3 regions of the Streptomyces sp. NPDC048604 genome follow, and region 1 is predicted to be linked to each of the others. Evidence: riboswitches for the same ligand, from Rfam matches in the RefSeq annotation. Region 1 holds a riboswitch; each other region holds the start of a gene.
The links. A riboswitch is a leader RNA that binds a small molecule or an ion and turns the genes downstream of it on or off. The one in region 1 is predicted to bind thiamine pyrophosphate.
Positions count from the first base shown of each region.

Region 2: it holds a riboswitch for thiamine pyrophosphate, as region 1 does, so the genes downstream of both, thiC (phosphomethylpyrimidine synthase ThiC) here and thiO (glycine oxidase ThiO) in region 1, are expected to answer to the same signal.
Region 3: it holds a riboswitch for thiamine pyrophosphate, as region 1 does, so the genes downstream of both, ACGFMM_RS06640 (thiamine ABC transporter substrate binding subunit) here and thiO (glycine oxidase ThiO) in region 1, are expected to answer to the same signal.

Region 1 covers NZ_JBICVX010000017.1:128,717-138,817, reverse strand. The annotation lists gene ACGFMM_RS29920 (phytoene desaturase family protein) at 1-1,306, shown strand, start outside; gene ACGFMM_RS29915 (hypothetical protein) at 1,300-2,121, opposite strand; gene metF (methylenetetrahydrofolate reductase [NAD(P)H]) at 2,176-3,093, opposite strand; gene thiE (thiamine phosphate synthase) at 3,221-3,883, opposite strand; gene ACGFMM_RS29900 (Rv2175c family DNA-binding protein) at 3,967-4,332, opposite strand; gene ACGFMM_RS29895 (NAD(P)/FAD-dependent oxidoreductase) at 4,375-5,613, opposite strand; TPP riboswitch at 5,675-5,786, shown strand; gene thiO (glycine oxidase ThiO) at 5,784-6,953, shown strand; gene thiS (sulfur carrier protein ThiS) at 6,950-7,150, shown strand; gene ACGFMM_RS29880 (thiazole synthase) at 7,156-7,950, shown strand; gene pknB (Stk1 family PASTA domain-containing Ser/Thr kinase) at 8,051-9,982, shown strand; gene ACGFMM_RS29870 (deoxyribonuclease IV) at 9,989-10,101, shown strand, end outside.
Region 2 covers NZ_JBICVX010000004.1:742-8,662, reverse strand. The annotation lists gene ACGFMM_RS09350 (cupin domain-containing protein) at 1-128, shown strand, start outside; gene ACGFMM_RS09345 (DUF5326 family protein) at 315-533, shown strand; gene ACGFMM_RS09340 (IclR family transcriptional regulator) at 783-1,568, shown strand; gene ACGFMM_RS09335 (SsgA family sporulation/cell division regulator) at 1,714-2,148, shown strand; gene ACGFMM_RS09330 (YibE/F family protein) at 2,156-3,511, opposite strand; TPP riboswitch at 3,583-3,729, shown strand; gene thiC (phosphomethylpyrimidine synthase ThiC) at 3,722-5,518, shown strand; gene ACGFMM_RS09320 (hypothetical protein) at 5,594-6,502, opposite strand; gene ACGFMM_RS09315 (metallophosphoesterase) at 6,651-7,921, opposite strand, start outside.
Region 3 covers NZ_JBICVX010000002.1:604,370-614,470, reverse strand. The annotation lists gene ACGFMM_RS06655 (hypothetical protein) at 1-526, shown strand, start outside; gene ACGFMM_RS06650 (ABC transporter ATP-binding protein) at 574-1,620, opposite strand; gene ACGFMM_RS06645 (ABC transporter permease) at 1,620-3,233, opposite strand; gene ACGFMM_RS06640 (thiamine ABC transporter substrate binding subunit) at 3,299-4,387, opposite strand; TPP riboswitch at 4,478-4,604, opposite strand; gene rlmN (23S rRNA (adenine(2503)-C(2))-methyltransferase RlmN) at 4,625-5,737, opposite strand; gene ACGFMM_RS06630 (phosphatidate cytidylyltransferase) at 5,862-6,893, opposite strand; gene frr (ribosome recycling factor) at 6,893-7,450, opposite strand; gene pyrH (UMP kinase) at 7,573-8,337, opposite strand; gene tsf (translation elongation factor Ts) at 8,495-9,331, opposite strand; gene rpsB (30S ribosomal protein S2) at 9,434-10,101, opposite strand, start outside.

The DNA.
Region 1 (10,101 bases):
GGCCGTGGGCCGCTTCGAGCGGGACGGCTTCGCCTTCGACACCGGCCCCGGGCTGCTGCATCTTCCCGCGGTCTACCGCGACCTGTTCGTGAAGACCGGCAAGGAGCCCCTGGAGCGCTGCGTCGGGCTCACCGAGGTCGACCCGGCGAGCCGTCACCTCTTCGCCGACGGCACGTCCGTGGACCTGCCGAACGCCTCCCGCGCCGGCACCGTCACCGCCCTGGACGCGGCGCTCGGCGCGGGCGCGGGGATGCGCTGGGGCGACTTCCTGGTGCGCGCCCGGGAGGCCTGGGACCGCACCCGCCGGCCGCTCCTGGAGGAGCCGCAGCCCGAGGACGTCTCGGTGTACGCCCGCGAGCCGTACCCGGCCCCGAAGCCGGGCCTGCTGCGCCGGCCGACGACCACACTCGCCCAGATCGGCGCGCGGGAGCTGCGCGACCCGCGCCTGGTGGCGCTCCTCGACTCGTACGCCGCGGCCTACGGCTTCGATCCGGCGACCGCCCCGGCCTCGGCCGCGGTGCTGCCGTACATGGAGCAGACCTTCGGCAGCTGGTACGTGGCCGGGGGCCTGCGTGCGCTGGCGACCGCGGTGTATGAGCGGTGCCTGCAGCGGCGGGTGGAGTTCGTGTTCGGGGCCGAGGTCACCGACGTGCCGGTGAAGGACGGCCGGGCGGCCGGCGTCGGCCTGGCCGACGGAACCGTCGTCGACGCGGACCATGTCGTCGCGGGCGCGCCCGTGCCGGCGCTCGTCCGGGACGGGGTCGTGGCGCGGGGGCCGCGCCACCAGTCCCCCGGCACCGGCCGGGTCGTCCTCTGCCTCGCGCTGCGCGGCGGCCGGGAGCCGGGCGCGGCGCACCGCACGGTGGTGCACGCGGCGGGCGGGCGGCCCACGGTGACGGTGCTGCGGCCCGGGGACCCGGCGCTGGTCCCGGACGGGGAGCACGAGTCGGTGACGGTCACGGCGACCGTGCCGACGGCCCCGGAGCACGAGGGGGCGGCGTACGCGGGGCCGTTGCTTGAGGCGGCGGAGCGGGCGGTGCCGGGGCTGCGCGAGCGGCTGCTCCGGCAGGAGGTCAGGACCCCGCGGGACACCCTGCGTCAGACCGGGGCGGCCGAGGTGCCGGGCCCGGCGCTGGCGGGCGGCGGGGGCAGGCTGCTGCCCGCCGCCAACCTCTCGCCGCTGCCCGGCCTGTACTTCGCGGGCGGCTGGGCGCACCCGGGCGGCGGGCTCGCCCATGCGGGCATGTCGGGCGCGCTGGTGGCGGGCCTGATCGTGGAGGGCGCGGGCTTCCGCGGCTCTCAGTAGCGGTACTGCTGCTGGTCCTGGTCGTAGTAGCCGTACTGCGGGGGCTGCTGCGGCTGCGGGGGCTGCTGGGGGTACGGCGGCTGCTCGCCGTCGCGCTGCTGCGGCACCCACACGCCGCCGGGCGGGGTGTCGTAGCTGTACGGGGCGGCGTACGGGTCGGGCTGGCCCTGCCCGCCCTGCTGGCCGTAGTCGTAGGCGGCGTACTGCTGGTCGGTGCCGGGGCCGATGTACGGGTCGGAGTAGGCGGCGTACTGCTGCTGAGCGCCGGCGCCGTAGTCGTACCCGGCGGCCTGGCCGTAGCCGGGCTGGTCGTAGCCGGGCTGCTGGTAGGCGTCGTAGCCGCCGTACTGCGGCTGCCCCTGGCCATGACCCTGGCCCTGGTCGTACGAGGTGTCGTAGATGCCGTACTGGCCGGTGTCGTCGGGCATCGGCTCCGGCTCGTACACGGCCGCGCCCTCGCCCGGCTCGGGCTCGGCGGGCTCGTAGGCGAGCTCGGTGACCTCCAGCTGGGGGCCGCGGTCGGCGGGCGGGCCGGACTTGCGGCGGCGGCTCGCGCCCGGGCTGCCGCCGAGCGCCCAGCCGGTGGAGAAGCCGCGGCGGTACGACAGCGTCACGTAGATCTGGCCGACGGCGAACGCCAGCGCGCCGAAGACGATCACCGCCACCGACGGCAGCAGTACGCCCAGTACGACCAGCAGGAAGCCGCCGAAGGCCAGCAGCCGCCAGCGCAGCCGTGCCTTGTACTGGAGCAGGACCTCACCGAGCAGCCACAGCGCGACGACTCCGAACGCGATGTAGAGGACCGTCCACCCCATGCCCGCCCGCCCCTCTCCTACGGAGTACGCCGCGGGTCGGGGCGGGTACGCCGGTCACGACTGCTCGTGCAGTCCGAGATTCTCGTAGATCTCGAGCGTCGCGGTCGAGTTGTTCAGCGTGATGAAGTGCAGCCCCGGGACACCCTCGGACAGCAGCCGCGCGCAGAACTCGGTCGCGAACTCGATACCGATGGAGCGTACAGCGGCGGGATCGTCCCTGACGGCGAGCATCCGCTCTTTCACGTCCGCGGGGAAGACCGCGTTGCTCAGCTGGGGCAGCCGGTCGAGGGTCTTCGCGGTCACAACGGGCATGACCTCGGGGATGATCGGGGTCTCGCAGCCCGCCCGCTCGGCGCTGTCACGCAGCCGCAGATATTTCTCCGGATCGAAAAACATCTGGGTGATCGCGTAGTCCGCGCCGGCGCGGCACTTGTCCACGAAGTGCCGGATGTCCGTGTCCCAGTCGGTGGAGCGGGGGTGCATCTCGGGGAAGGCCGCGACGCCGACGCAGAAGTCCCCGGACTCCTTGATCAGCCGCACCAGGTCGGCCGCGTACCGGACGCCCTCGGGGTGCTCGACCCACTCGCCCAGCGGATCGCCGGCCGGGTCGCCGCGCAGCGCGAGCATGTTCCGGATGCCGGCGTCCGCATACTGACCCAGCACGTTCCGCAGTTCGGCCACCGAATGGTCGACGGCGGTGAGGTGGGCGACGGGGGTGAGGATGGTGTCGGCGGCGATCTCGTGGGTGGTCTTGACGGTGCCGACGCGGGTGGTGCCGCCGGCGCCGTAGGTCACCGAGACGAAGCTCGGGCCGACCGCCTCGACGCGCCGCAGCGCGTTCCACAGGCTCCGCTCGCCCTTCTCGGTCCGGGGCGCGTAGAACTCGAAGGAGTACGACGTCTTGCCGGACGCGAGGATCTCGCGGACCGTGCGGGCGCGGTCGGAGCGGGTCGAAGCGGTTCCCAGTGCCATAGGGGCAGGTTAGACAAGGTCTATGCGCGGGCGAAGCGACGTCCACGAACTGGACACCTTTTTGGACACCCGTGTTCTCCCCGGGTTCCTCCGTACGGGTCTGGACACGCTCGCGGCCCGTACGCGGCTAGACGCGCTCGCGGACCCGCTTGGCCAGGTCGGCGGCGGCCGCACCCGGATCGTCGGCCTCGGTGACCGCCCGGACGACCACGATCCGGCGGGCACCGGCGTCCAGCACCTCGTCCAGGTTCCCGGCGTCGATGCCGCCGATGGCGAACCACGGCCGGTCCTGGGCGAGCCCCGCCGTGTACCGCACCAGGTCGAGGCCCGGGGCGTACCGGCCCGGCTTGGTCGGGGTGGGCCAGCAGGGGCCGGTGCAGAAGTAGTCGACGCCGGGCTCGACGGCCGCGGCGGCGGCCTCGGACTCGGCGTGGCAGGAGCGGCCGATCAGCACTCCCTCGCCGAGGATCGCGCGGGCGGCGGGCACCGGCAGGTCGCCCTGGCCGAGGTGGAGCACGTCGGAGCCGATGGCGTGGGCGACGTCGGCCCGGTCGTTCACCGCGAGCAGCTTGCCGTGCCGGCGGCAGGCGTCGGCGAACACGGCGAGGTGCTCCAGCTCCTCGCCGGCCTCCATGCCCTTGTCGCGGAGCTGGACGATGTCCACGCCGGAGGAGAGCACGGCGTCGAGGAACGCGGGCAGGTCTCCCTGGCGCTTGCGGGCGTCCGTGCACAGGTAGAGCCGGGCGTCGGACAGCAGGGTGTCCGACAGCTGGGCATGAGGCGTGGACATGAGGCGTTCCCCCCGGGTGGTGCGGCGGTGCGCGGGGCGGGCGGACCCGTCCCGTGCACCGCCTGTCGGATCCTGCGGTTGCGTCAGACGGCGAGCGCCTGGGCGCGGCGCTTCACCTCGGTGCCGCGATTCTCGCTCAGCGCCTGCGCGGGCGTGCCCGGCAGGGTCGGGTCCGGAGTGAAGAGCCACTCCAGCATCTCTTCGTCGGTGAAGCCGTCGTCCTTCAGGAGCGTCAGGGTGCCGCTGAGGCCCTTGACGACCCGGTCGCCGTCGATGAAGGCGGCCGGCACCTGAAGCGCCTTGTTCTCTCCACGGCGCACGGCGATGAGCTGGCCCTCCTTGACCAGCTGGCGCACGCGCGTCACCTCGACGTCGAGCATTTCCGCGATGTCGGGGAGGTAGAGCCAGGCAGGGACGAGAGCATCGATCTTTGCGTCAATCTCGGTCACGGGACAAGCCTGCCATCCAGGACCGACAGCCGGTAGTCGGGCCTACCGGAGTGCGGCCTTCAGAGGGACAGCCGGGTCCGCGGCGCGCTCCCGGTCGACCGGACTGCCCGCCTCGATCAGCCTGCGCCCCTGGGCGAGGTCCCGGGGGCGGCCGACGGCGAGCAGGGCCACCGGCACGTCGTCGCGCAGCCACAGCACCGACCAGGCGGCGTCGCCGGGCGCGCCGCGCCACAGCAGGGCGTCGGCGTGGGCGTGGTGTCCCGCGTACTGGACGAAGCGGCCGAACTGCTCGGACCAGAAGTACGGCACCGGGTCGTACGCGGGCGCGGCCGCGGGCCCGCCGGTGATCGCGGCGGCGACCGTGCGCGGGCCCTGCAGGGCGTTGTCCCAGTGGTGGACGAGCAGCCGCTCGCCGTAGCGGGCGGAGGGGAACGAGGCGCAGTCGCCGACCGCGTACACGTCGGGCAGGGAGGTGCGCAGCCGGTCGTCGGCGGTGACGGAGCCGTCCGGGCCCAGCGCGATGCCGGAGCCGGCGAGCCACTCGGTGGCGGGGCGGGCGCCGATGCCGACGACGACGGCGTCGGCGGGCAGCCTGCGGCCGTCGGCGAGCCGGACCTCGCCGGGGGCGAGCCGCTCGACGCGGGCGCCGGTGACGAGTGCGGCGCCGCTCTCGGCGTACCAGGCGGCCATCGGCTCCGCGACCTCGGCGGGCAGGGCCCCGGCGAGCGGCCGGCCGGCGGCCTCGACGACGGTGACGGCGCAGCCGGCCTCGCGGGCGGCGGTGGCGAACTCGGCGCCGATCCAGCCGGCGCCGACCACGACGATGTCGTGCCGGCGCTCCAGGACGGGCTTGAGGCGGGCGGCGTCGTCGAGGGTGCGCAGCAGGTGGACGCCGGGGACGCCCTCGGAGCCGGGCAGGGTGACCGGGTACGCGCCGGTGGCGAGGACGAGCACGTCGTACGGGACGGGGCCGGCCTCGGTGTCGACCTCGCGGTCCCCGGCGCGCAGCCCGGTGGCCTCGACGCCGAGGCGGAGTTCGACGCCGAGGGACTCGAAGTCGACGTCGAAGGCGGAGTCCTCGGCCTTGCCGAGGAGCACGGCCTTGGACAGCGGCGGCCGGTCGTACGGCTGGTGGGGCTCGGCGCCGATGAGGACGACCGGTCCGGTGAATCCCTGTTCGCGCAGGGCCACGGCGGTCTGGACTCCGGCCATCCCGGCGCCGACGACGACCACGCGCCGCTGCGGCGCCTGCTGCTGTGTCTGCTCCCGCTGCTCGCTCACCCGTCCACCTTACGCACCTGACGATCCGTCAGGAACCCGTGGGCTAGTCTGGCCGTCAACGTAGAGCACACGCGGGAGCCCGGACGCACCGGGCTGAGAGGGAGGCTGGCGGCCTCCGACCGTACGAACCTGATCCGGGTCATGCCGGCGAAGGGAGGGGCTGGACGCCCATGCACGCACGTACGAATGCGGACGTCCTCGTCGTCGGGGGCGGGATCGTCGGGCTGGTCACGGCCTGGCGCGCGGCGCAGCGCGGACTGCGCACCGCGGTCGCCGATCCGGAACCCGGAGGCGGGGCCGCGCGGGTCGCGGCCGGGATGCTGGCCGCGGTCACCGAACTCCACTACGGCGAGGAGACGCTGCTCGGCCTCAACCTCGCCTCCGCACGCCGCTATCCGCGGTTCGTCGCCGAACTCGCCGACGCCACCGGCCTGGACGTCGGCCACCGCGCCTGCGGCACCCTCGCGGTGGCCCTCGACGCCGACGACCGTGCGCACCTGCGCGAACTGCACGCGCTGCAGACGCGCTGCGGCCTGGAGTCGGTGTGGCTCAGCGGACGGGAGTGCCGCCGCCTGGAGCCGATGCTCGCGCCCGGGGTGCGGGGCGGGCTGCGGGTCGACGGGGACCACCAGGTGGACCCGCGACGGCTCGCCGACGCGCTGCTCGTCGCCTGCGAGCGGGCCGGGGTGGTGTTCCACCGGGCCTGGGCGGAGCGGCTGACCGTCGTACGCGACCGGGCGGCGGGGGTCGTCCTGGACGACGGCACCCCGCTCGCCGCGGACCAGGTGGTGCTGGCCGGCGGCAGCCTGAGCGGGCGGCTCGCGGGGGTGCCCGAGGACGTGCTCCCGCCGGTGCGGCCGGTGAAGGGGCAGGTGCTGCGGCTGACGGTGCCGCCGGCGTACGCGCCGTTCCTGTCCCGGACGGTGCGGGCGGTGGTGCGGGGCAGCCAGGTGTATCTGGTGCCGCGGGAGAACGGCGAGCTGGTGATCGGCGCGACCAGCGAGGAGCTGGGCTGGGACACCACGGTGACCGCGGGCGGCGTGTACGAGCTGCTGCGCGACGCGCACGAGCTGGTGCCGGGGCTGACCGAGCTGCCGCTGACCGAGACCCGGGCGGGACTGCGCCCCGGCTCCCCCGACAACGCGCCGCTGCTGGGCGCGACCGCCCTGCCGGGGCTGCTGCTCGCCACCGGGCACTACCGCAACGGGGTGCTGCTGACCCCCGTCACGGGCGACGTGATGGCCGAGATCCTGGCCACCGGGACGGCGCCGGAGGAGGCGCGCCCGTTCAGTCCCCGCCGTTTCTCCCCTTCGACCGTGCGTCAGGAGCAGCCCGTATGAACGTGTCCGTGAACGGCGAGCCCCGCGCGCTCCCCGCCCCCCTCTCCCTCGACGCGCTGGTCGCGACGCTGACGGCGGCGGCGTCGGGGGTCGCGGCGGCGGTGAACGAGACGGTGGTGCCGAGGAGCGAGTGGCCGGCGACGGTCCTCGCGGAGGGCGACCGCGTGGAGATCCTCACCGCGGTCCAGGGAGGCTGAGGACGATGGCGGACGACACGCTGGTACTCGGCGGCGCCGAGTTCACCTCCCGTCTGATCATGGGCACGGGCGGGGCCCCCAGCCTGGACGTGCTGGAGCGCGCGCTGGTGGCGAGCGGCACGGAGCTGACCACGGTGGCGATGCGTCGCCTGGACCCCACGGTGCAGGGCTCGGTGCTGTCCGTGCTGACCCGCCTGGGCATCAAGGTGCTGCCGAACACGGCGGGCTGCTACACGGCCGGCGAGGCGGTCCTGACGGCGCGGCTGGCACGGGAGGCGCTGGGCACGGACTGGATCAAGCTGGAGGTCGTGGCGGACGAGCGGACGCTGCTGCCGGACGGCGAGGAACTGTTGGCCGCGGCGGAGACGCTGGTCGACGACGGTTTCACCGTCCTCCCGTACACCAACGACGACCCGGTCCTCGCGCGCAAGCTGGAGGACGCGGGCTGCGCGGCGATCATGCCGCTCGGCTCGCCCATCGGCTCCGGCCTGGGCATCCGCAACCCGCACAACTTCGAACTGATCGTGGAGCGCGCGGGCGTCCCGGTGATCCTCGACGCCGGCGCGGGCACGGCGTCCGACGCGGCGCTGGCGATGGAGCTGGGCTGCGCGGCGGTGATGCTGGCGTCGGCGGTGACCAGGGCCCAGGACCCGGTGCGGATGGCCAGGGCGATGCGCCTGGCCGTGGAGTCCGGCCGACTGGCCCACGGCGCGGGCCGGATCCCCCGGCGCCACTTCGCCGAGGCGTCCTCCCCCGTCGACGGCCGCGCCCGCCTGGACCCCGAACGCCCCGCGTTCTGACCGGGGCCCCGCGGCGACGGCGGGGCTCCTGCGTCACAGGTGCGCTGCAGTGCACGGCGTACGGGCCGGGCAGGGTCCCGGGCCTCGTAGACTCGGGCGCGTGGATACGACGCTCAGGGACCCGCTCGTCGGGCAGCTGCTCGACGGCCGGTACCGCATCGACGCGCGTATCGCCGTCGGCGGCATGGCCACCGTGTACCGCGCCCTCGACACCCGTCTGGACCGCGTGCTCGCCCTCAAGGTCATGCACCCGGAGCTCGCCGCGGACGCCAGCTTCGTCGAGCGGTTCATCCGGGAGGCCAAGTCCGCCGCCCGCCTCGACCACCCGAACGTGGTCGGCGTCTTCGACCAGGGCGCGGACGGCGCGTACGTGTACCTCGCCATGGAGTACGTCGCCGGCTGCACCCTGCGCGACGTGCTCCGCGAGCGCGGCGCCCTCCAGCCGCGCGCCGCGCTCGACGTCCTGGAGCCCGTGCTCGCCGCGCTCGGCGCCGCGCACCGCGCCGGCTTCGTGCACCGCGACATGAAGCCGGAGAACGTCCTCATAGGGGACGACGGCCGGGTCAAGGTCGCCGACTTCGGTCTCGTCCGCGCCATCGGCTCCACCACCAACACCACCGGCACCGTCCTCGGCACCGTCTCCTACCTGGCGCCCGAGCAGATCGAGCACGGCACCGCCGACACCCGCGCCGACGTCTACGCCTGCGGCGTCGTCCTGTACGAGATGCTGACCGGCGGCAAGCCGCACACCGGCGACACCCCCGCCCAGGTCCTCTACCAGCACCTGAACACCGACGTCCCCGCGCCGTCCGCCGCCGTCCCCGGGCTCGCCCTGGACCTGGACGAGCTGGTCGCGAGCGCCACCGCCCGCAACCCCGACGTCCGCCCGTACGACGCCGTCGCCCTGCTCGCGCAGGCCCGCTGGGCTCGCGTGGCCCTCAGCGACGAACAGCTGGACCTCGTCCCGCCGCGGGCCCGCGCGAAGCAGGAGCCGGGGGACGCCACGGACGCCCCGGAGGACGTGGCCACCGACTCGCGCACCACCGTCATCCCGCGGCCCTCCGCCACCTCCCGCCTCGCCGTCCCCGCGGCGGAGGACCCGGCCCCGGAGCCCACCCCCGCGCAGCGTCCCGCGCCCGCCGGCGCCCTGCGCCGCCGGGGCCCGCTCGTCGCGGTCCTCGCCGTACTGCTGCTCCTCGGCGCCGGCTCCGGCGTCTGGTACATCAACTCCGGCCAGTTCACCCGCGTCCCCAGCGTCCTCGGCCGCACCGAGGCCCAGGCGACGAAGCGGCTGACCGACGCCGGCCTGGACGTCTCCGCCACCGAGCGCGCCTTCAGCGACACGTACGCCCGCGGCACCGTCATGGCCACCGACCCGGCCCCCGGCGACCGCATCCGCGGCAACGGCTCCGTCCGGCTCACCCTTTCCCGCGGCCCCGAGATCGTGAAGGTGCCCAACCTCAAGGGCGAGCCGCTCGCCGAGGCGAAGAAGCTGCTGGTCCGCGACGGTCTGGTCCCCGGCGTGGTCAGCCGCGCGTTCAGCGACGACATCCCGCAGGGCGCGGTGATCCGCACCGACCCCGAGCCCGGCACCGAGCGCCGCCCCGACTCCGCCGTCGCCCTGGTCGTCAGCCGGGGCGTCCCGATCGACGTCCCGGACGTCACCGGCGACGCCTCCGCCGACGCCACCACCACGCTCAAGGACGCCGGTCTGAAGGTCCAGGTCGCCCCCGAGCGGGTGCACTCCCCGCTCGCCGCCGGCACGGTCGCCGCCCAGTCCCTCGCCGAGGGCAGCCGGGCCGCGAAGGGCGACACCATCGTCCTGACCGTCTCCAAGGGCCCGCGCATGGTCGCCGTCCCCGACGTCACCGGCAAGGACGTGGACGCGGCCCGCACGGCCCTGGAGGGTGCGGGCTTCCAGGTCAAGATCGAGCGGGAGTTCCCGTTCCTCGGCAAGACCGTAAAGAGCCAGTCGGCCACCGGGACCGCCGCCGAGGGCAGCACGATCACCCTCAAGATCAAGGGAATCTAGAGACCCATGCGCAACCCCGTCGGCGGCCATGTCCCCGTGGCCGGCGGCCTCGCCAAGGTCGGTCTGGGATATGCCCGCGAGCTGCGCGCCGAGACCGTCCAGGTCTTCGTCGCCAACCC
Region 2 (7,921 bases), on a different contig from region 1:
TGGGGTCGGAGACCACGCAGGTGGGGCGGGGCAGTGTCGTCTATGTGCCGGCCGGTGTGCCGCACAAGTTCCACCACATCACCGAGGACCTGCGGGTCATGGTGGTGTTCTCGCCACCGGAGAGCTGACCCGAGTCGGACCGAGTCGAGCCGGACTCGGGCCGGCCGGCCCGACTCGGACCGACCCGAGTCCCAGGGTTCCCTAGGGGTCGGATCAGGGGAGAGCAAGGGCCGCGAGGCCCCCGCCGCACCCCTGGTCGCCCCTAGCATCGGTGGTGTTCGGTGCGAGAGGACTCATGGAGAGGAGCAAGAACCATGGCGGTTCGGGAGATTCTCGCGGGGATGCCCTGGTGGGTGAAGTGGGTCGCGATACCCGTCATCGCCCTGTTCGTCTTCGGCGGTCTGATTACGAGCGTCGTCGGATTCCTGGTCGGCCTGCTGTTCAAGGTGCTGCTTTTCGTGGCCCTGGTCGGCGGACTGGTCTTCGTCGTCCGTAAGTTCATGACGTCCTCGACGTCCAAGAGCGACTGGTAGCACAAGCTACTGATCGGTATGGCCTCCTGGCCGGGTATTAGCCCGGCCGGGGGATAAGCCCCGGGTGAAACCCCTGCACCCCAGGGGCTGCCATTAGAGTGGAAAACCGCTGCCGCCCTGGGAATTGAGGCGTTGTCGAACCCCCTGGCCCGTGGATTCAACGTCCGGTCCGTGGAGTGCGGCAGGTGAGCGGGGGAGGCCCCCGCGGACGGGTGCGCCCACCCGTCGACACGCCCTGGGGGTGACCTTGTGGCCACGGCTTTCGCTCCGCAGACGGCCGCGCCGAGCGCGCCGACCCTGATCGGCTCGGTGCAGCGGGCGTTGAGGCTCCTGGAGGCCGTGGGCTCCCACGAGGACGGGGCCCCCGCCAAACAGCTCGCCAGGGAGGCCGGTCTGGCCCTCCCCACCACGTACCACCTGCTCCGTACGCTGACGTACGAGGGCTATCTGCGGCGCGAGAAGGGCGTGTTCGTCCTCGGCGACGCGGCCGGCCGGCTGGCCGGCGGGGGAGCCGTGCAGAATCGTCGCAGCAAGATCGAGGATTCGCTGGCCTTCTGGCGCGACTCGATCGGCGTCCCGGTGTACTTCGCGATCTACCGCGAGGGCGAGATCGAACTCGTCGCCGTCGCCGACACGCCCGCCGTCCCCGCCGTCGACGAATGGGCGGACTTCCGCGAAACCGGACACGCACATGCGATCGGCCAGTGCCTGCTCAGTCAACTGGACGAGAAAAGCCGTCAAGACCATCTCGACCGGCATCCGGTCGAAGCACTCACTCCGTACACGGTGCGTAACCGACGGGCGCTTTTGGAGCGTTTGGGCGATATGGGGCGAATGGAGCCCGCAATCGAACGTCAGGAATATGCACTCGGCACGGTCTGTGCCGCGATCCCCATCACCGTGGGGTCAACTGCGGCCGCCATGGCCATTTCCCTCCCCCTCCACCAGGCAAATCGGTTGCTCCCCGCAGTCGAACAACTACGGAATGAGATCGGAAGGCTCTTGAGTTCTCTCGCGTTCTCTATCAGTATCTGAAAAATCACTCCTTGTGATCTCCAAACGCTTGGACCACGATGGCGTCAAGAGGGCCATGGGGGATCGTTCCTGGCCGTTTTCGCCACAGGTCACTGCTTTCCACAGCTGTCTTGTCAGAACTGCTTCATCTACTGCGGGGTACACGATGCGCGAGTCGGTGCAGGCCGAGGTCCTGATGAGCTTCCTCGTCTCCGAGGAGCTCTCCTTCCGGATCCCGGTGGAGCTGCGGTACGAGACCAGGGATCCCTACGCGGTGCGGATGACCTTCCACCTGCCCGGCGACGCGCCTGTGACCTGGGCGTTCGGCCGTGAGCTGCTGCTCGACGGGATCAACAGGCCGAGCGGTGACGGCGACGTCCACATCGCGCCCACCGAGCCGGAGGACCTCTCGGACGTCTCCATCCGGCTCCAGGTGGGCACCGATCGGGCCCTGTTCCGGGCCAGCGCCCCGCCGCTGGTCGCCTTCCTGGACCGTACGGACAAGCTGGTCCCGCTCGGCCAGGAGCGCACCCTCGGGGACTTCGAGGACTCCCTGGAGGCGGCGCTCGGCAAGATCCTCGCCGAGGAGAACGCCGGCTGACGGTCCGCTACTTCGCGCGTCGGCGCCGTCCGCCCCGAGCCGGCCGGCGCTTCGCGGGCTCTCCCGCTCCGTCCCCCGGCCGGTCGGCCGAGACGACCAGCGCCGCCAGTGCCGTCGTGACCGGCACCGAGGCGACCAGTCCGATCGAGCCGACCAGCGTCCGGACGATCTCCTGCGCGACCAACTCGCTGTTGGCCACGTTCCCCACGCTGCTCTGCGCGATCGAGAACAGCAGCAGCAGGGGCAGCGCAGCGCCCGCGTAGGCGAGGACGAGCGTGTTGACCACGGACGCGATGTGGTCCCGGCCGATCCGGATGCCCGCCCGGTACAGCGCGCGCGGCCCCATCCGCGGATCCGCCTGGTGCAGCTCCCAGACCGCGGAGGTCTGGGTCACCGTCACATCGTCGAGCACGCCCAGCGAGCCGATGATGATGCCCGCGAGCAGCAGGCCGGACATGTCGATCTCCGGGTAGAGGCCGTGGATCAGACCGGTGTAGTCGTCGGTGTTCCCCGACAGCGCCGCCCAGCCGACGAACACCGAGCCGAGCAGGCCGATCAGCAGCAGCGAGATCAGCGTGCCGAGGACCGCCACCGAGGTCCGGGCCGACAGGCCGTGGCACAGGTAGAGCGCGATCAGCATGATGGCGCTCGACCCGACCACCGCCACCACCAGCGGGTTCGAGCCCTGCAGGATCGCCGGCAGGATGAAGAAGGTCAGGACGACGAAACTCGCCGCGAGCGAGATCAGCGCCATCACGCCGCGCATCCGTCCCACGGCCACCACCGCGAGCGCGAAGATCAGCGCGAGCACCGTGAGCGGAACCTTCCGGTTCACGTCGGCCACGGAGTACTGCAGATCGCGCGGGGCGTCCGGGGCGTACGCGACCACCACGCCCTGGCCCTCGTGGAGTTGGCGGGGCGCGTCCGGCTGCACGATCTCGGTGAACGTACGGCCCTTCTGCGGGCCCGTGGTGACCTCGACGGTCGCCTTGGTGCACTCCCCCTGCTGGGCGTTCACGGCCTCGCGGCCCTGCGGGGTCGAGGTGTCGCCGGTGGGCGGGACCTGGGCGGCGTTGACGTCCTTGCAGTCGATCTTCTCGGCCGAGACGACCTTGCCCTGCTCGGTCTGCCGGTCGAAGCCCACGCCGGTGCGCTCGTGCGCGGGCGCACCGCCCGGCCAGAGCACCACCAGCCCGACCACGACGGCGGTGGCGAACGGGATCAGCACCGCGGCGATGACCTTGCGCAGATGGCGGGAGACAGGCGTTGCCGGCCCGTGACTGTGGGTGTGGGCATGGCCGTGTCCGTGGCCGCCGTCCTGCCCTTGGTCGTCCGGTTCGGGGTTCCGCTGCGTGGAAGTCACCGACCGATCATCGCAAGAACGAGGGGGGCCCTCTGTTCAGCACGCCAGGGGAAACGCTAGCGTGGTGACACCTTTGCACACGCGGGAGCTCGGAGCACCGGGCTGAGAGGGCGCTGATCACCGTACGCGCGTACCGATGTACGTACGGGAGGAGGCTGCGCCGACCGCCGAACCTGTTACCGGGTAATGCCGGCGTAGGGAGTAGGTCTCATGACCATTCAGGATGCACGCACGCCTGCCGCCGATCAGGCCGCTGACCAGGCCTCCGACCAGGCCGAGCGGAAGCCGGGCTGGCACAAGGGGTACGTCGAGGGCTCCCGCCCCGACCTCCGGGTGCCGGTTCGGCAGGTGCACCTCACCAACGGCAAGGACGTGACGCTGTACGACACGTCCGGTCCGTACACCGACCCCGGCGTGGAGACCGACGTCCGGCGCGGCCTGCCGCCGCTCCGCGAGAACTGGATCATCGGCCGCGGCGACACCGAGGAGTACGCGGGCCGTCCCGTCCGTCCCGAGGACGACGGCATCAAGCACACCTCGCCGCGCGGCGGTCTGAAGAACCTCGACGCGGTCTTCCCCGGCCGTCCCCGGCTGCCCCGCCGGGGCCGCGACGGCCAGGCGGTGACGCAGCTCGCGTACGCCCGCCGGGGCGAGATCACCCCGGAGATGGAGTACGTCGCGATCCGCGAGAACGTTTCTCCCGAGGTCGTCCGCGAGGAGATCGCCGCCGGGCGGGCGGTGCTGCCGGCGAACGTGAACCACCCGGAGATCGAGCCGATGATCATCGGCAAGCGGTTCCTGGTGAAGGTCAACGCCAACATCGGCAACTCCGCCGTCACCTCCTCCATCGAGGAGGAGGTGGAGAAGATGACCTGGGCCACCAAGTGGGGCGCGGACACGGTGATGGACCTTTCCACCGGCCGCAACATCCACACCACCCGTGAGTGGGTCCTTCGCAACTCCCCCGTGCCGATCGGCACCGTGCCGCTCTACCAGGCCCTGGAGAAGGTCGATGGCAAGGCCGAGGAACTGACCTGGGAGATCTACAAGGACACGGTCATCGAGCAGGCCGAGCAGGGCGTCGACTACATGACGGTCCACGCCGGCGTGCTGCTGCCGTACGTGCCGCTGACCGCCCGCCGCAAGACCGGCATCGTCTCCCGCGGCGGCTCGATCATGGCCGCCTGGTGCCTCGCGCACCACAAGGAGAACTTCCTCTACACGAACTTCGAGGAGCTCTGCGAGATCCTCGCGACGTACGACGTGACGTACTCGCTCGGCGACGGCCTGCGGCCCGGCTCGATCGCGGACGCCAACGACGCGGCGCAGTTCGCCGAGCTGAAGACGCTGGGCGAGCTGAACACCATCGCCAAGCGGCACAACGTGCAGACCATGATCGAGGGCCCGGGCCACGTCCCGATGCACAAGATCAAGGAGAACATCGACCTCCAGCAGGAGATCTGCGAAGAGGCGCCGTTCTACACGCTCGGCCCGCTGACCACGGACGTCGCGCCCGCGTACGACCACATCACCTCCGGCATCGGCGCGGCGATGATCGCCTGGTGGGGCACCGCGATGCTCTGCTACGTCACGCCCAAGGAGCACCTGGGCCTGCCGAACAAGGACGACGTGAAGACCGGCGTGATCACGTACAAGATCGCGGCGCACGCGGCGGACCTGGCGAAGGGCCACCCGGGGGCGCAGGAGTGGGACGACGCGCTGTCGGACGCCCGCTTCGAGTTCCGCTGGGAGGACCAGTTCAACCTCGCCATGGACCCGGACACGGCCCGTGAGTTCCACGACGAGACGCTTCCGGCGGAGCCGGCGAAGACGGCGCACTTCTGCTCGATGTGCGGCCCGAAGTTCTGCTCGATGAAGATCTCGCAGGACATCCGCCGCGAGCACGGCGGCGATCTGAAGGCCGACGAGATCGAGGCGGGCATGGCGGAGAAGTCCGCCGAGTTCGCCGCTTCCGGGAACCGGGTCTACCTGCCGATGGCGGAGTAGCCCGGACCGGGACGGAACGGGACGGCCGGCGACACCTCGGGGGAGTCGCCGGCCGTTCCTTCTGTCGGGCTCAGCTCAGTTGCGCGGAGCGTCGGGCTCGTCGTCCGAGTCCGCATCCGAATCCACGTCCGAGTCCGCGTCCGGGTTTGATTCCGGTGCCGTGCTGAAGTCCGGGGCCGTGAAGTCGGGGCTGGTGAAGTCCGGGCTGGTGAAGGACGGACGGACCTCGGACTTGCCCTCGTCGGGGCTGGTGAAGTCCGGACCGCTGTAGCCGACCTTCGGGTAGCGGTGCTGCGGATGCGGCGGACCGGAGGAGGCCGGGCCGGCGCTCGGGTCGGCCAGGGCGTCGCGCAGGAACGGGATGATGCCGCGTTCCAGAAGGGCGTGCCGCCACGCCTCCCGGGCCCGTGACACCTCGTCGGGCAGCTCACCGCCCGGTTCCTGCGCCGGGACCTCGGTGGCGCTGTTGCGCAGGGCCGTCAGGAGCAGCCCGATCGCCGCGCACAGCAGGCCGAAGGCGGTGACCGCCGTGAAGAACCAGCCCGCGGTGATCAGCGCCCCGGCGAAGTCCGGCGCGGCGCCGACCGCCTGGAGCACCGAGCCGAACAGCAGGAAGATCACCGCCGCGAGCCCGGCGAGGATCGGCGCCAGGACGGTGACGACGGCCGCGAAGCCCGCGCCCGGGCCGCTCAGCTCCTCGTCGTCGTCGCCCCGGGACAGGACGGCGTCCATCACGCTCGGCCGGGCCGGCGGCGAGCGGAAGTCCTGGCGGACCTTCACGAAGTGCTCGTACTCGGCCGTCGCCGCCGTGGCGATGAGGGCCGTCGCGTTCAACGCCATCGTGCGCAGCTGCTCGGCGTTGAGCCGCTTCCCGATCTCGGCGAGATCCGGACGTTCGTGCGCGGTGCGCAGTGCGTCGTCGAGGATCCGCTCGAACTCGGCGCGGTCCTCGGTCAGCAGGTGTGGAGCCACATTCATGTGCATCCCCCGATGCTCCGAAGGCCGGATCACCCGCGGAGCACGGGCGGTTGGGCACAAACGGAGGAGAGCCTGCTACGGATAGGCAGATGGTAGAGCCGGGACGGCACGCGGTGACAGGGGGTTTCCGTAAATCGCCTTCCCGGCCCCGGGCTCAGTCATGCAGCGGGAGCCGCTGCACCAACAGCTTTCCGGCCATGGTCACGCCGCCGTCCATGGCGATCGCGAGCCCGTCCGCGTACACGTGCGGCCCCTCGACCACCGGACCGGAGCCGTCCTCGCCGTCCCCGTTCTCGCCGCCGACCTGGCCGAGGAGGTACGGGATGGGGCTGTGCCCGTGGACGATGCGGGTGCCGCCGTAGGTGGCGAGGAGCTCCCGTACGGCCTGGGGGCCGGCCTCGTCGCGGAAGGCGAAGCGCTTGGTGAACTTGCGGAACAGGTCCCAGCACTCGTCCGCGTCGTTGCGGTTGAGGGCTTCGTGGACGGTGTCGTTGACGTCCTCGATGGTGTCGCCGTACTCGAGGTACGCGGTGGTGTCGGAGTGCAGCAGGAGGTGTCCGTCCTCCTGCGCCACGGCGTCGAGCCGGGACATCCACTGCAGGTGGACGTCCTGGAGGCGGTCCATGTCGTGCTTCTGTCCGCCGTTGAGCAGCCAGGCCGCCTGGAAGGTGGCGGTGCCGGCCCCGGAGTTGACGGGGGTGTCGCCGAAGCGCTTCGCGCCGATGAGCAGCAGCTCGTGGTTGCCCATGAGGGCCTTGCAGTAGCCGCCGGCCGCGGCGGCCTCGGCGGACAGCCGCATGACGAGGTCGATGACGCCGATGCCGTCGGGGCCGCGGTCGGTGAAGTCGCCGAGGAACCACAGGCGGGCGTTGCCGGCGGACCAGTGGCCCTCGGAGTCGATCAGGCCCTGTTCGTGCAGGGCGACCAGGAGTTCGTCGAGGTAGCCGTGCACGTCGCCGACCACGTAGAGCGGGCCGGGGCCGTCGGGCCGGGGCGCGGGGGCGGGCTCGGCGGCCGGTTCGACGCGGACCTGGAGGGTGTCGCCCCGGTTGATCACCGGGAGGTCGCGCGCGGTGGGGGTGTAGCCGTCGGGGAACTCGTCCGCGGGGACGGCGTTGCCGGGGTGCCCCGAGCCGGCGGGCTCGGCCTGCGGCGCGTCGGGCGGCGAGGCCGTGCCCTGGGAGGGGGCGGCCGGCGCGGGCGCGGCGGGCGGGACCGTGGTCGGCGGGACCGTGGTCTGCGCGGGTACTGCCTGCGCGGATGTGGCCGGGGTGGCCGGGGTGGCCGCAGCGACCGGGGTGGCCGAAGAGCCCTCCACCGGCGGGATTTCCGTGGCGTACGGGTTTCCGGCGACCGGCGAGGCGGAATGGCCCTGCACCGGCACCCGTGCATAAGGCGGCACACGGAAATCACGCAATGTGGCCG
Region 3 (10,101 bases), on a different contig from region 1:
CGGGGGCGAGGCGGCGACGCTGCCCGGCCGCTTCGAGGCCGGCCCGATCGGCGTCCTCGCCGGCTGGGCGCTCACCGCCGCCGGCCTGGCGCTGGCCGGCCCGGCGCTCGCGTACGTGTCGGGCCGGCTGCTGCAGGTGTTCCGCCCCGGAGCGACACGGCTCCTGGCGGGCCGGGTCCTGATGGCGGAGGCGGGCCGGATCGGCCGCCCTCTGGGGGTCGTCGCCGCCGTGGCCTCGGCCGCGCTCGCCGCGGCGACGGTCGGGGGCCTCGGCCCGGGCGGCTCGGGTCCCCTGACGGTCCTGGGCGCGACGCTGGTCGTCGCCTGCACGACCGCGACCCTGCTGACCGCGGCCCTGGAGTCCAAGCAGACGCGCACCCACACGGCTCAGGCCCTCCAGCGGCTCGGCGCCCCGCCCACGGTCCTGCGCACCGCGGCCCTGCTGCGCGTCGCGGCCCTGCTGGCCGTCTTCGTCCCGCTGACCTGGACGGTCGCCACCCTGGCCGCGGCGCCGCTGAAGGGCTGACCGCTCCGCGGACCGGCGCTCAGGGCTCGGGGCTCAGGGCTCACGGCTCAGGGCTCGTCAGGGCTCCTCGGCTCCTCGCCGAGCAGGACGACCTCGTCCGGCGCAAAGGCGACGCCCACCTCCGTACCGGGTTCCGGGGCCTCCCGGAGGGTGACCTCGGCCTCCAGTGCGGGGGCGTCCCCGGTCGGGCGGAGGAGGAGGGCGGCGTGGTGGCCGCGGAACGTACGGGCCTCGACCGTGCACGTCAGGCCCTCGCCGGGGGCCACGAGACGGACGCCGGTGGCGCGGATCATCAGACGGACCGGGCCCTGCGGGGAACCCGGCGGGACCGGCACCTCACCCCAGGGGGTCTGCGCGGACCCGCCCGACACCGTCACCGGGACCACGTTGTCGAAGCCGAGGAAGCGGGCCACGAACTCCGAGGCGGGCCGCTGCCACACCTCAAGAGGCGTACCCGACTGTGCGATCCGGCCGTCCCGCATCACCACCACCCGGTCGGCCAGCGCGAACGCCTCGCCCTGGTCGTGCGTCACGGCCAGCACCGTCGTCCCCAACCGCCCGAACAGCTGCCGCAGTTCGACGACCAGCCGCTCCCGCAGCCCGCGGTCCAGCTGGCCCAGCGGCTCGTCCAGCATCAGCAGCCGGGGCCGCGGCGCGAGCGCCCGGGCCAGCGCCACCCGCTGCTGCTCACCGCCGGACAGTTCGGCGACCGCCCGCCGCTCCGCTCCCGGCAGCCCGACCAGATCCAGCAACTCCCCCACCCGTACGGCCTGTTCGGCACGGTCCGCGCCGTGCATGCGCAGCCCGAACGCGACGTTCCCGGCCACGTCCCGCTGCGGGAACAGCTGGTGGTCCTGGAACATCAGGCCCACCCCGCGCCGGTGCACCGGCACCCCGCTCTGGTCCGCGCCCCCGAGCAGCACCCGGCCGCCGTCCAGCGCCTGCAGCCCCGCGACGGCGCGCAGCAGCGTGGACTTGCCGCTGCCGCTCGGCCCGAGCACGCACACGATCTCGTGCTCGGCGACCTCCAGGTCCACCGCGTCGAGCGCGGCGCGCGCCCCGAACCGCACCGTCGCAGCGTCCAGCCTCAGCATCAGAACTCCCCGGAGGTCCGCTCGGTGCGCAGCCGTTCGAGCAGCAGCAGGGCCGCCGCGCACACCACCATCAGAATCGTCGACAGGGCCATCGCCTGCCCGTAGTTGAGCTCCCCGGGCCGGCCGAGGAGACGGGCCACCGCCACCGGCAGCGTCGGGTTGTCGGGCCGGGCGATGAACACCGTCGCCCCGAACTCGCCCAGCGACACCGCGAACGCGAACCCGGCGGCGATCAGCAGCGCCCGCCACACCATCGGCAGGTCCACCTCCCGCCAGGCCCGCAGCGGCGAGGCCCCCAGCACGGCCGCGGCCTCCCGCAGCCGCACGTCGACCGCCCGCAGCACCGGCAGCATCGTCCGTACCACGAAGGGCACGCCGACCAGCGCCTGCGCCAGCGGCACCAGGATCCAGGAGGACCGCAGGTCCAGCGGCGGCTCGTCCAGGGTGATCAGGAACCCGAAGCCGACGGTCACCGCCGAGACCCCCAGCGGCAGCATCAGCAGCGCGTCGAAACCGCGCACCAGCCGCCCGGCCCGCCGGGTGAGCGCGGCGGCCGCGAGCCCGCCGATCAGCAGCGCGATGCCGGTGGCGACGACCGCGTACTCCAGCGAGTTCCCGATCGCCTCCAGCGGCGGTACGAGGAAGGTGCCGGCCTCGTCGAGCGAGCCCAGCGCCCGGTAGTAGGCGAGGCCGTACCCGTCGGGACCGGCGAAGGACCGCTCCACCAGCGTGCCCAGCGGCAGCAGGATCAGCAGCGCCACCGACGCCAGCACCCCGCCGAGCAGCGCCCACTGGCCCGCCCCGCGCGGCCGGCGCGCCGTGCTCCCGGCGGGGACCAGCTGCAGCGCGGTCTCCTTGCGCCGCACCGTCCGGGCGTGCACCGCGAGGATCGTGCCCACGGCGACGAACTGCACCAGCGTCAGCACCGCCGCCGTCGGCAGGTCGAGCAGCCGGGCGGTCTGCCGGTAGATCTCCGCCTCCAGCGTGGAGTACGACGTCCCGCCGAGGATCTGCACGACGCCGAAGGAGGTGAAGGTGAACAGGAAGACCATCAGCGCCGCCGCGGCCACCGACGGCGTCAGCGCGGGCAGCGTCACCCGCCGCCACGCCTGCCAGCGGGACGCGCCGAGCACCCGCGCCGCCTCCTCCTGCCGCGGGTCGAGCTGCGCCCACAGACCGCCCACGGTCCGGACGACCACCGCGTAGTTGAAGAAGACGTGCGCGAGCAGGATCGCCCACACCGACGTGTCGAGCCGCAGCCCCCACAGTTCGTCCGTCAGCCCGCCCCGGCCGACAAGGGCCAGGAACGCCGTGCCGACCATGACCGTGGGCAGCACGAACGGCACGGTCACCACGGCCCGCAGCACCGTCTTGCCGGGGAAGTCCAGGCGGGCGAAGACATACGCGCCGGGCAGCGCGACCAGCAGCGTCAACGCCGTCGACGCGGCGGCCTGCCAGAGCGTGAACCACAGCACCTCGAGGATGTCCGGCCGGCTCAGCGTCTCGCCGATCCGGCCGAACTGCCAGGTCCCGTCGGTCCTCACGCCGCGGGCGACGATCGACACGACGGGCCAGGCGAAGAAGACCGCGAAGAACGCGACGGGCAGGGCCATCAGGCCGAGCCGCACCGCGCTCCCGCGCAGGTCCCGTACCACCGGCCGGCCGGCGGGGGCCCGGCCTACTTCAGGACGAGCGACGACCACGACTGGATCCACTGCTCACGCTTCTCGGCGATCTTCTCCGGAGCCATCGTCTGCGGCTGGGCGATCACCGCCCCGTGCTTCGTGAACAGCTCCGGCAGGGCCGCGTCCTTCGTCACCGGGTTGACGAACATCTGCAGCGGCATGTCGTCCTGGAACTTCTTCGAGATCAGGAAGTCGATCAGCTCCTTGCCGCCCTCGGCGTTCTTCGCCCCCTTCAGCAGGCCCGCGAACTCCGTCTGCCGGAAGCAGGTGCCGGTGGAGACGCCCGTCGGGGCCTCCTTCGGCTGCGGCTCGGAGTACAGCACCTCGACCGGGGGGCTGGAGGCGTACGAGACGACCAGCGGCCGGTCGCCCTTGGCCTTCTTGCCGCCCGCGGAGCCGGAGAACTCCTGGTTGTAGGCGAGCTCCCAGCTGTCGACGGTCTTCACGCCGTTGGCCTTGAGCTTCGTCCAGTAGTCCTGCCAGCCCTCGTCGCCGTACTGCGCGGCGGTGCCGAGCAGGAAGCCGAGGCCCGGGGAGGAGCGCTCGGGGTTCTCCACCACGAGCAGGTCCTTGTACGCGGGCTTCGCCAGGTCGTCGAAGGTCTGCGGCGGGGCGAGCTTCTTGTCGGCGAAGTACTTCTTGTCGTAGTTGACGCAGATGTCGCCGGTGTCGATCGGGGTGACCCGGTGCTCGGCCTTGTCGAGCTGCAGCGCGGCCGGGATCCGGTCCAGGCCCTTGGCCTCGTACGGCTCGAAGAGGCCGTTGTCCAGGCCACGGGAGAGCAGGGTGTTGTCGATGCCGAAGAAGACATCGCCCTGCGGGGAGCCCTTGGTGAGGATCTCCTTGTTGAGGGCCTCGCCGGCGTCGCCGCTCTTGAGGACCTTGACGGTGAGACCGGTCTGCTTCGTGAACTCGGCCAGCACCTCCTTGGAGGCGTTGAACGAGTCGTGGCTGACGAGCGTGACGGTCTTGGACTTCGTGCCCTCGCCGGCGGTGTCGGCCTTGTCGCTGCCGCACGCGGCCAGCGTCGTGACGCCGAGCGCCGCGACGAGCGCGACGGCGGCGGCCTTCTTGGTGCTCACTGATTCCTCCTGGGTATGACCAGGAGAAGACGCGGCCCTGCCCGCGGCCGGGGACGTGCGGATCCACCGGCTGCGGGCAGGGCGCAACAGCTCGAGTAACGACCGAACTTCCTACCCAGAATGACCTGGGCGAGGTTCAGAGGGTCTGCGGCCGCTGTGCCTGTTCAACAGCGTGTTACCGCACTCTCAGCGCTGTGGCGCTCCCCTGTCGGAATATGCAGATGTACGAGGCCCAGACTACCGTTCGGCCGCGGCGAGCTGTCCGCAGGCTCCGTCGATCTCCTGGCCGCGGGTGTCCCGGACGGTCACCGGGACGCCGTGCGCGGCGATGGCCTCGACGAACGCCTTCTCGTCCTCGGGGCGGGAGGCGGTCCACTTCGAGCCGGGCGTCGGGTTGAGCGGGATGAGGTTGACATGCACCCGCTTGCCCTTCAGCAGCCGGCCGAGCAGGTCACCACGCCAGGCCTGGTCGTTGATGTCGCGGATCAGGGCGTACTCGATGGAGATCCGGCGGCCGGACTTCTCCGCGTACTCCCAGGCGGCGTCGAGGACCTCGCGGACCTTCCAGCGGGTGTTGACCGGCACGAGGGTGTCACGCAGCTCGTCGTCGGGGGCGTGCAGGGAGACGGCGAGGCGGCACTTGAAGCCCTCGTCGGCGAACCGCAGCATCGCCGGCACCAGGCCGACGGTGGAGACGGTGATACCGCGCTGCGACAGTCCGAGGCCGTCCGGCTCCGGGTCGGTCAGCCGGCGGATCGCGCCGACGACCCGGTTGTAGTTGGCGAGCGGCTCGCCCATGCCCATGAAGACGATGTTGCTCAGGCGGGCGGGGCCGCCGGGGACCTCGCCGTCGCGCAGGGCGCGCATGCCGTCGACGATCTGGTGCACGATCTCGGCGGTCGACAGGTTCCGGTCCAGGCCGGCCTGGCCGGTGGCGCAGAACGGGCAGTTCATGCCGCAGCCGGCCTGCGAGGAGATGCACATGGTGACCCGGTCCGGGTACCGCATCAGCACGGACTCGACGAGCGTGCCGTCGTGCAGCCGCCACAGCGTCTTACGGGTGGTGTCCTCGTCGCACGAGATGTGCCGGACCACCGACATCAGGTCGGGCAGCAGCTCCCCGGCGAGCTTCTCGCGGGCGGCCGCCGGGATGTCGGTCCACTGGGCCGGGTCGTGCACGTACCGCGAGAAGTAGTGCGTCGACAGCTGCTTGGCGCGGAACGGCTTCTCGCCGATCGCGGCCACGGCGTCCTTGCGCTCCGCGGGCGTGAGGTCGGCGAGGTGCCGCGGCGGCTTCTTGGCTCCGCGCGGCGCGACGAAGGTGAGCTCTCCCGGTGCGGGGCGGGCCATGGCAGGTACTCCTCGTAATGACGAAAGGCGCGCCGCTCGGAGCAGCGCGCCCTTCCAGGGTAACGGCACGGGAAACCTCCGGCCGAAACCACAGCTCTCAGCCGGAGCCGCAGACAGCCCCGGCTCAGCCCGAACCGACGAACACGACCAGCAGCAGCCACACCACCGGGGCCGTGGGCAGCAGCGAGTCCAGGCGGTCCATGATGCCGCCGTGACCGGGGAGCAGGGTGCCCATGTCCTTGATGCCGAGGTCGCGCTTGATCATCGACTCGCCGAGGTCGCCGAGCGTCGCGCTCGCCGCCACCGCCAGGCCGAGCAGCAGACCCTGCCACCACGTCCCGTCGTCGATCAGCAGCTCCATGCACAGCGCGCCGGCCGCCATCGCGAACGTGACCGCGCCCAGCAGGCCCTCGCGGGTCTTGCCGGGGCTGATCCGCGGGGCCAGCTTGTGCTTGCCGAAGCGCCAGCCGATCGCGTACGCGCCGGTGTCGCTGACCACGGTCAGCAGCAGGAACGTCAGCACCCGCTCGGGCCCGTCGTCCGCGGTCAGCATCATGGACACGAACGTCGCCAGGAACGGCACGTAGAACGCGGCGAAGACGCCGGCCGTGACGTCCTTCAGGTACCCCTCGGGGGGTTCCGTCATGCGCCACACCAGCACCGCGAGCGCGGTCAGCGCCATCGCGACCCAGGCGCCCTCCGCACCGCGCACGTACCCGGCCACGACCATCGCCGCGCCGCCGACCGCGAGCGGGACGAGCGGGGCCTTGATGGCCTTGCGTTCCTGCAGGCGGGTGGTGAGCTCCCAGAGCCCGACGACGACGGCGACCGTTATGACGCCGACGAACGCGGCCTTCCAGATGAACAGGGAGGCGATGATGACGGCACCGAGTCCGACGCCGACCCCTATCGCCGCTCCCAGGTCACGTCCCGCGCTCTTCTTCTGCGGGGGCGGGGGCGGCGTGGACATGGGCTCCTGGTCTCCGGCGGCCGGAACATCGGGCACGATGGGCATGGGCGCAGTCTGCTGCGCCCGATGCTGATCGTATGCGGGACCCGCCGGAAGCGGCCCCCCGGGACCCGCCGGGGCGGGTCCCTGGTCGGGTCCCCAGACACCGGCGGGGGCCGGGGGGGCTCCCCAGGAAGAGTCGTTCATCAGACCTCGAGAAGCTCGGCTTCCTTGTGCTTGAGCAGCTCGTCGACCTGCGCGACGTACTTCGCGGTCAGGTCGTCGAGCTCCTTCTCCGCGCGCCGGCCCTCGTCCTCGCCGATGTCGCCGTCCTTGATGGCCTTGTCGATGGTCTCCTTGGCCTTGCGGCGCACGGAGCGGATCGAGATCTTCGAGTCCTCGGCCTTGCCCTTGGCGACCTTGATGTACTCGCGGCGGCGCTCCTCGGTGAGCTCCGGGAACGTCACACGGATGATGTTGCCGTCGTTGCTCGGGTTGACGCCGAGGTCGGAGTCGCGGATGGCCTGCTCGATGTTGCGCAGGGCGCTCTTGTCGAACGGGGTCACCACGGCCATGCGCGGCTCGGGCACCGAGAAGGACGCCAGCTGGTTGATGGGCGTGAGGGCGCCGTAGTAGTCCGCCACGATCTTGTTGAACATCGCCGGGTGCGCACGGCCGGTGCGGATCGCGGCGAAGTCCTCCTTGGCGACCACGACGGCCTTCTCCATCTTCTCCTCGGCCTCGAGGAGGGTCTCTTCGATCACCACTTGCTCCTGCGTGTCGTCGCGTCTGTGTCCTGCACGGTGTACCCCCGGCAGGGCTCTGTCCATCCCATGGGGGTCCCCCCGGGGCCCTGGGGGCTCCGGGGGAGGGGCGGTAACCGGCTTCAGGCCCGGGTGCCCTGGTCGCTCACGAGAGTGCCGATCTTCTCACCCTTCACCGCGCGGGCGATATTGCCCTCCGCGAGAAGCTCGAAGACGAGGATCGGGAGGTTGTTGTCGCGGCAGAGCGTGACGGCGGTGGCGTCCGCGACCTTCAGGTCCCGGGAAATCACCTCGCCGTACTCCAGCGCGTCGAACTTCACCGCGTCCGGGTTGGTCTTCGGGTCGGAGTCGTACACGCCGTCGACGCCGTTCTTGCCCATGAGCAGGGCTTCCGCGTCGATCTCCAGGGCGCGCTGCGCCGCGGTGGTGTCGGTGGAGAAGTACGGCATGCCCATGCCCGCGCCGAAGATGACCACACGGCCCTTCTCCAGGTGCCGTACGGCACGCAGCGGGATGTACGGTTCCGCGACCTGGCCCATGGTGATGGCGGTCTGGACGCGGGAGTCGATGCCCTCCTTCTCCAGGAAGTCCTGGAGTGCCAGGCAGTTCATGACGGTGCCGAGCATGCCCATGTAGTCGGAGCGGGCCCGGTCCATGCCGCGGACCTGGAGCTCGGCGCCCCGGAAGAAGTTGCCACCGCCGATGACGATCGCGATCTCCGCGCCGTCGCGGACGACGGCGGCGATCTCGCGCGCGATGGCGTGGACGATGTCGGGGTCGACGCCGAGGCCGGTGCCGCCGGAGAAGGCCTCGCCGGACAGCTTCAGCATGAAGCGGCCGGCCTTTTTGGCGTGGATGTCGTCGCCCTGTGCGGCGCCCTGGTTCATGGAGATCTCCTCGTGCACATACGAAGAAGGCCATTGCCGGTGGGTCTGGTGTCCCTGCGGCAATGGCCTCCTCGTCAGATCTGCCGTCGTCGGCGCCTGGGCGGCCGGCGACTGCTGTGGAAACCCTAGCGGGCTCCCTGGTCGATCAGATACCGGCTCAGATGCCGACCTTGATGCGCGCGAAGCGCTTCAGGGTGACACCGGCCTCGTCCAGAACCTTCTGGACGGACTTCTTGTTGTCCAGCGCGTACGGCTGGCCGAGCAGCGTGGCGTCCTTGAAGAAGCCGTTGACGCGACCCTCGACGATCTTGGCGATCGCGGCCTCGGGCTTGCCCTCGGCGCGGGTGGTCTCCTCGGCGATGCGACGCTCGGACTCCACGACCTCGGCCGGGACGTCCTCCTTGTCGAGGTACTTCGGCGCGAAGGCGGCGATGTGCTGGGCGATGCCCTTGGCGACAGCCGCGTCGGCCTTGTCCAGCTCGACCAGGACACCGATCTGCGGCGGCAGGTCGGGCATGGTGCGGTGCATGTAGGCGGTGACGAACGCGCCGGAGAACTGCGCGAAGCGGTCCAGGACGATCTTCTCGCCGAGGTTGGCGTTGGCCTCGTCCACGTACGCCTGGACGGTCTTGCCGGGCTCGATCTCGGAGGCGAGCAGCGCCTCGATGTCGGCCGGCGAGGTGGCGGCGGCGTGCGCGACGAGCGCGTTCGCGGCGGCCTGGAACTTGTCGCCCTTGGCGACGAAGTCCGTCTCGCACTTCAGCTCGAGGATGACACCGGAGGTGTTGTCGTCGGCGATGAGGGAGACCACGGCGCCGTTCTCGGCGGAGCGGCCCTCACGCTTGGCGACACCCTTCTGGCCCTTGATGCGCAGCGCCTCGACAGCCTTGTCGACGCTGCCCTCGGCCTCGTCGAGCGCCTTCTTGCAGTCCATCATGCCGGCGCCGGTGAGCTCGCGGAGCTTCTTGACGTCAGCGGCGGTGTAGTTCGCCATGAGTCTGTATTTCTCTCTCGAAGTCTGAAAGATCTACGAAGATCTACGGGTGGACGGCGGGGGCCTTGTGAGCCCCCGCCGTCAGCAACCGAAGTGTGAAGGTCAGGCCTGCTCGGCGTCGGCGGCCGGAGCCTCGGCGGCCGGAGCGTCGGCGACCGGAGCGTCGGCGACCGGAGCCTCCGGAGCCTTCTCCGCCTCGTCGGCGGCGTCCTTCTTCTCGCCCTCGAGCAGGTCGCGCTCCCACTCGGCGAGCGGCTCGCCCGCAGCCTTCTCGCCCGGCTTCTGGTCGCCGGTCGCGGCGCCGGAGCGGGCGATGAGGCCCTCGGCGACGGCGTCGGCGATCACGCGGGTGAGCAGGGTGACGGAGCGGATCGCGTCGTCGTTGCCCGGGATCTTGTAGTCGACCTCGTCGGGGTCGCAGTTGGTGTCGAGGATCGCGACGACCGGGATGTGGAGCTTGCGCGCCTCACCGACGGCGATGTGCTCCTTCTTGGTGTCGACGATCCAGACGGCGCTCGGCACCTTCTGCATCTCGCGGATACCACCGAGGGTCTTCTCCAGCTTGGCCTTCTCGCGCGAGAGGACCAGGAGCTCCTTCTTGGTGAGGCCGGAGGCGGCCACGTCCTCGAAGTCGATCGCCTCGAGCTCCTTCAGACGCTGAAGGCGCTTGTAGACGGTGGAGAAGTTGGTCAGCATGCCGCCGAGCCAGCGCTGGTTGACGTAGGGCATGCCCACGCGCGTGGCCTGCTCGGCGATGGCCTCCTGGGCCT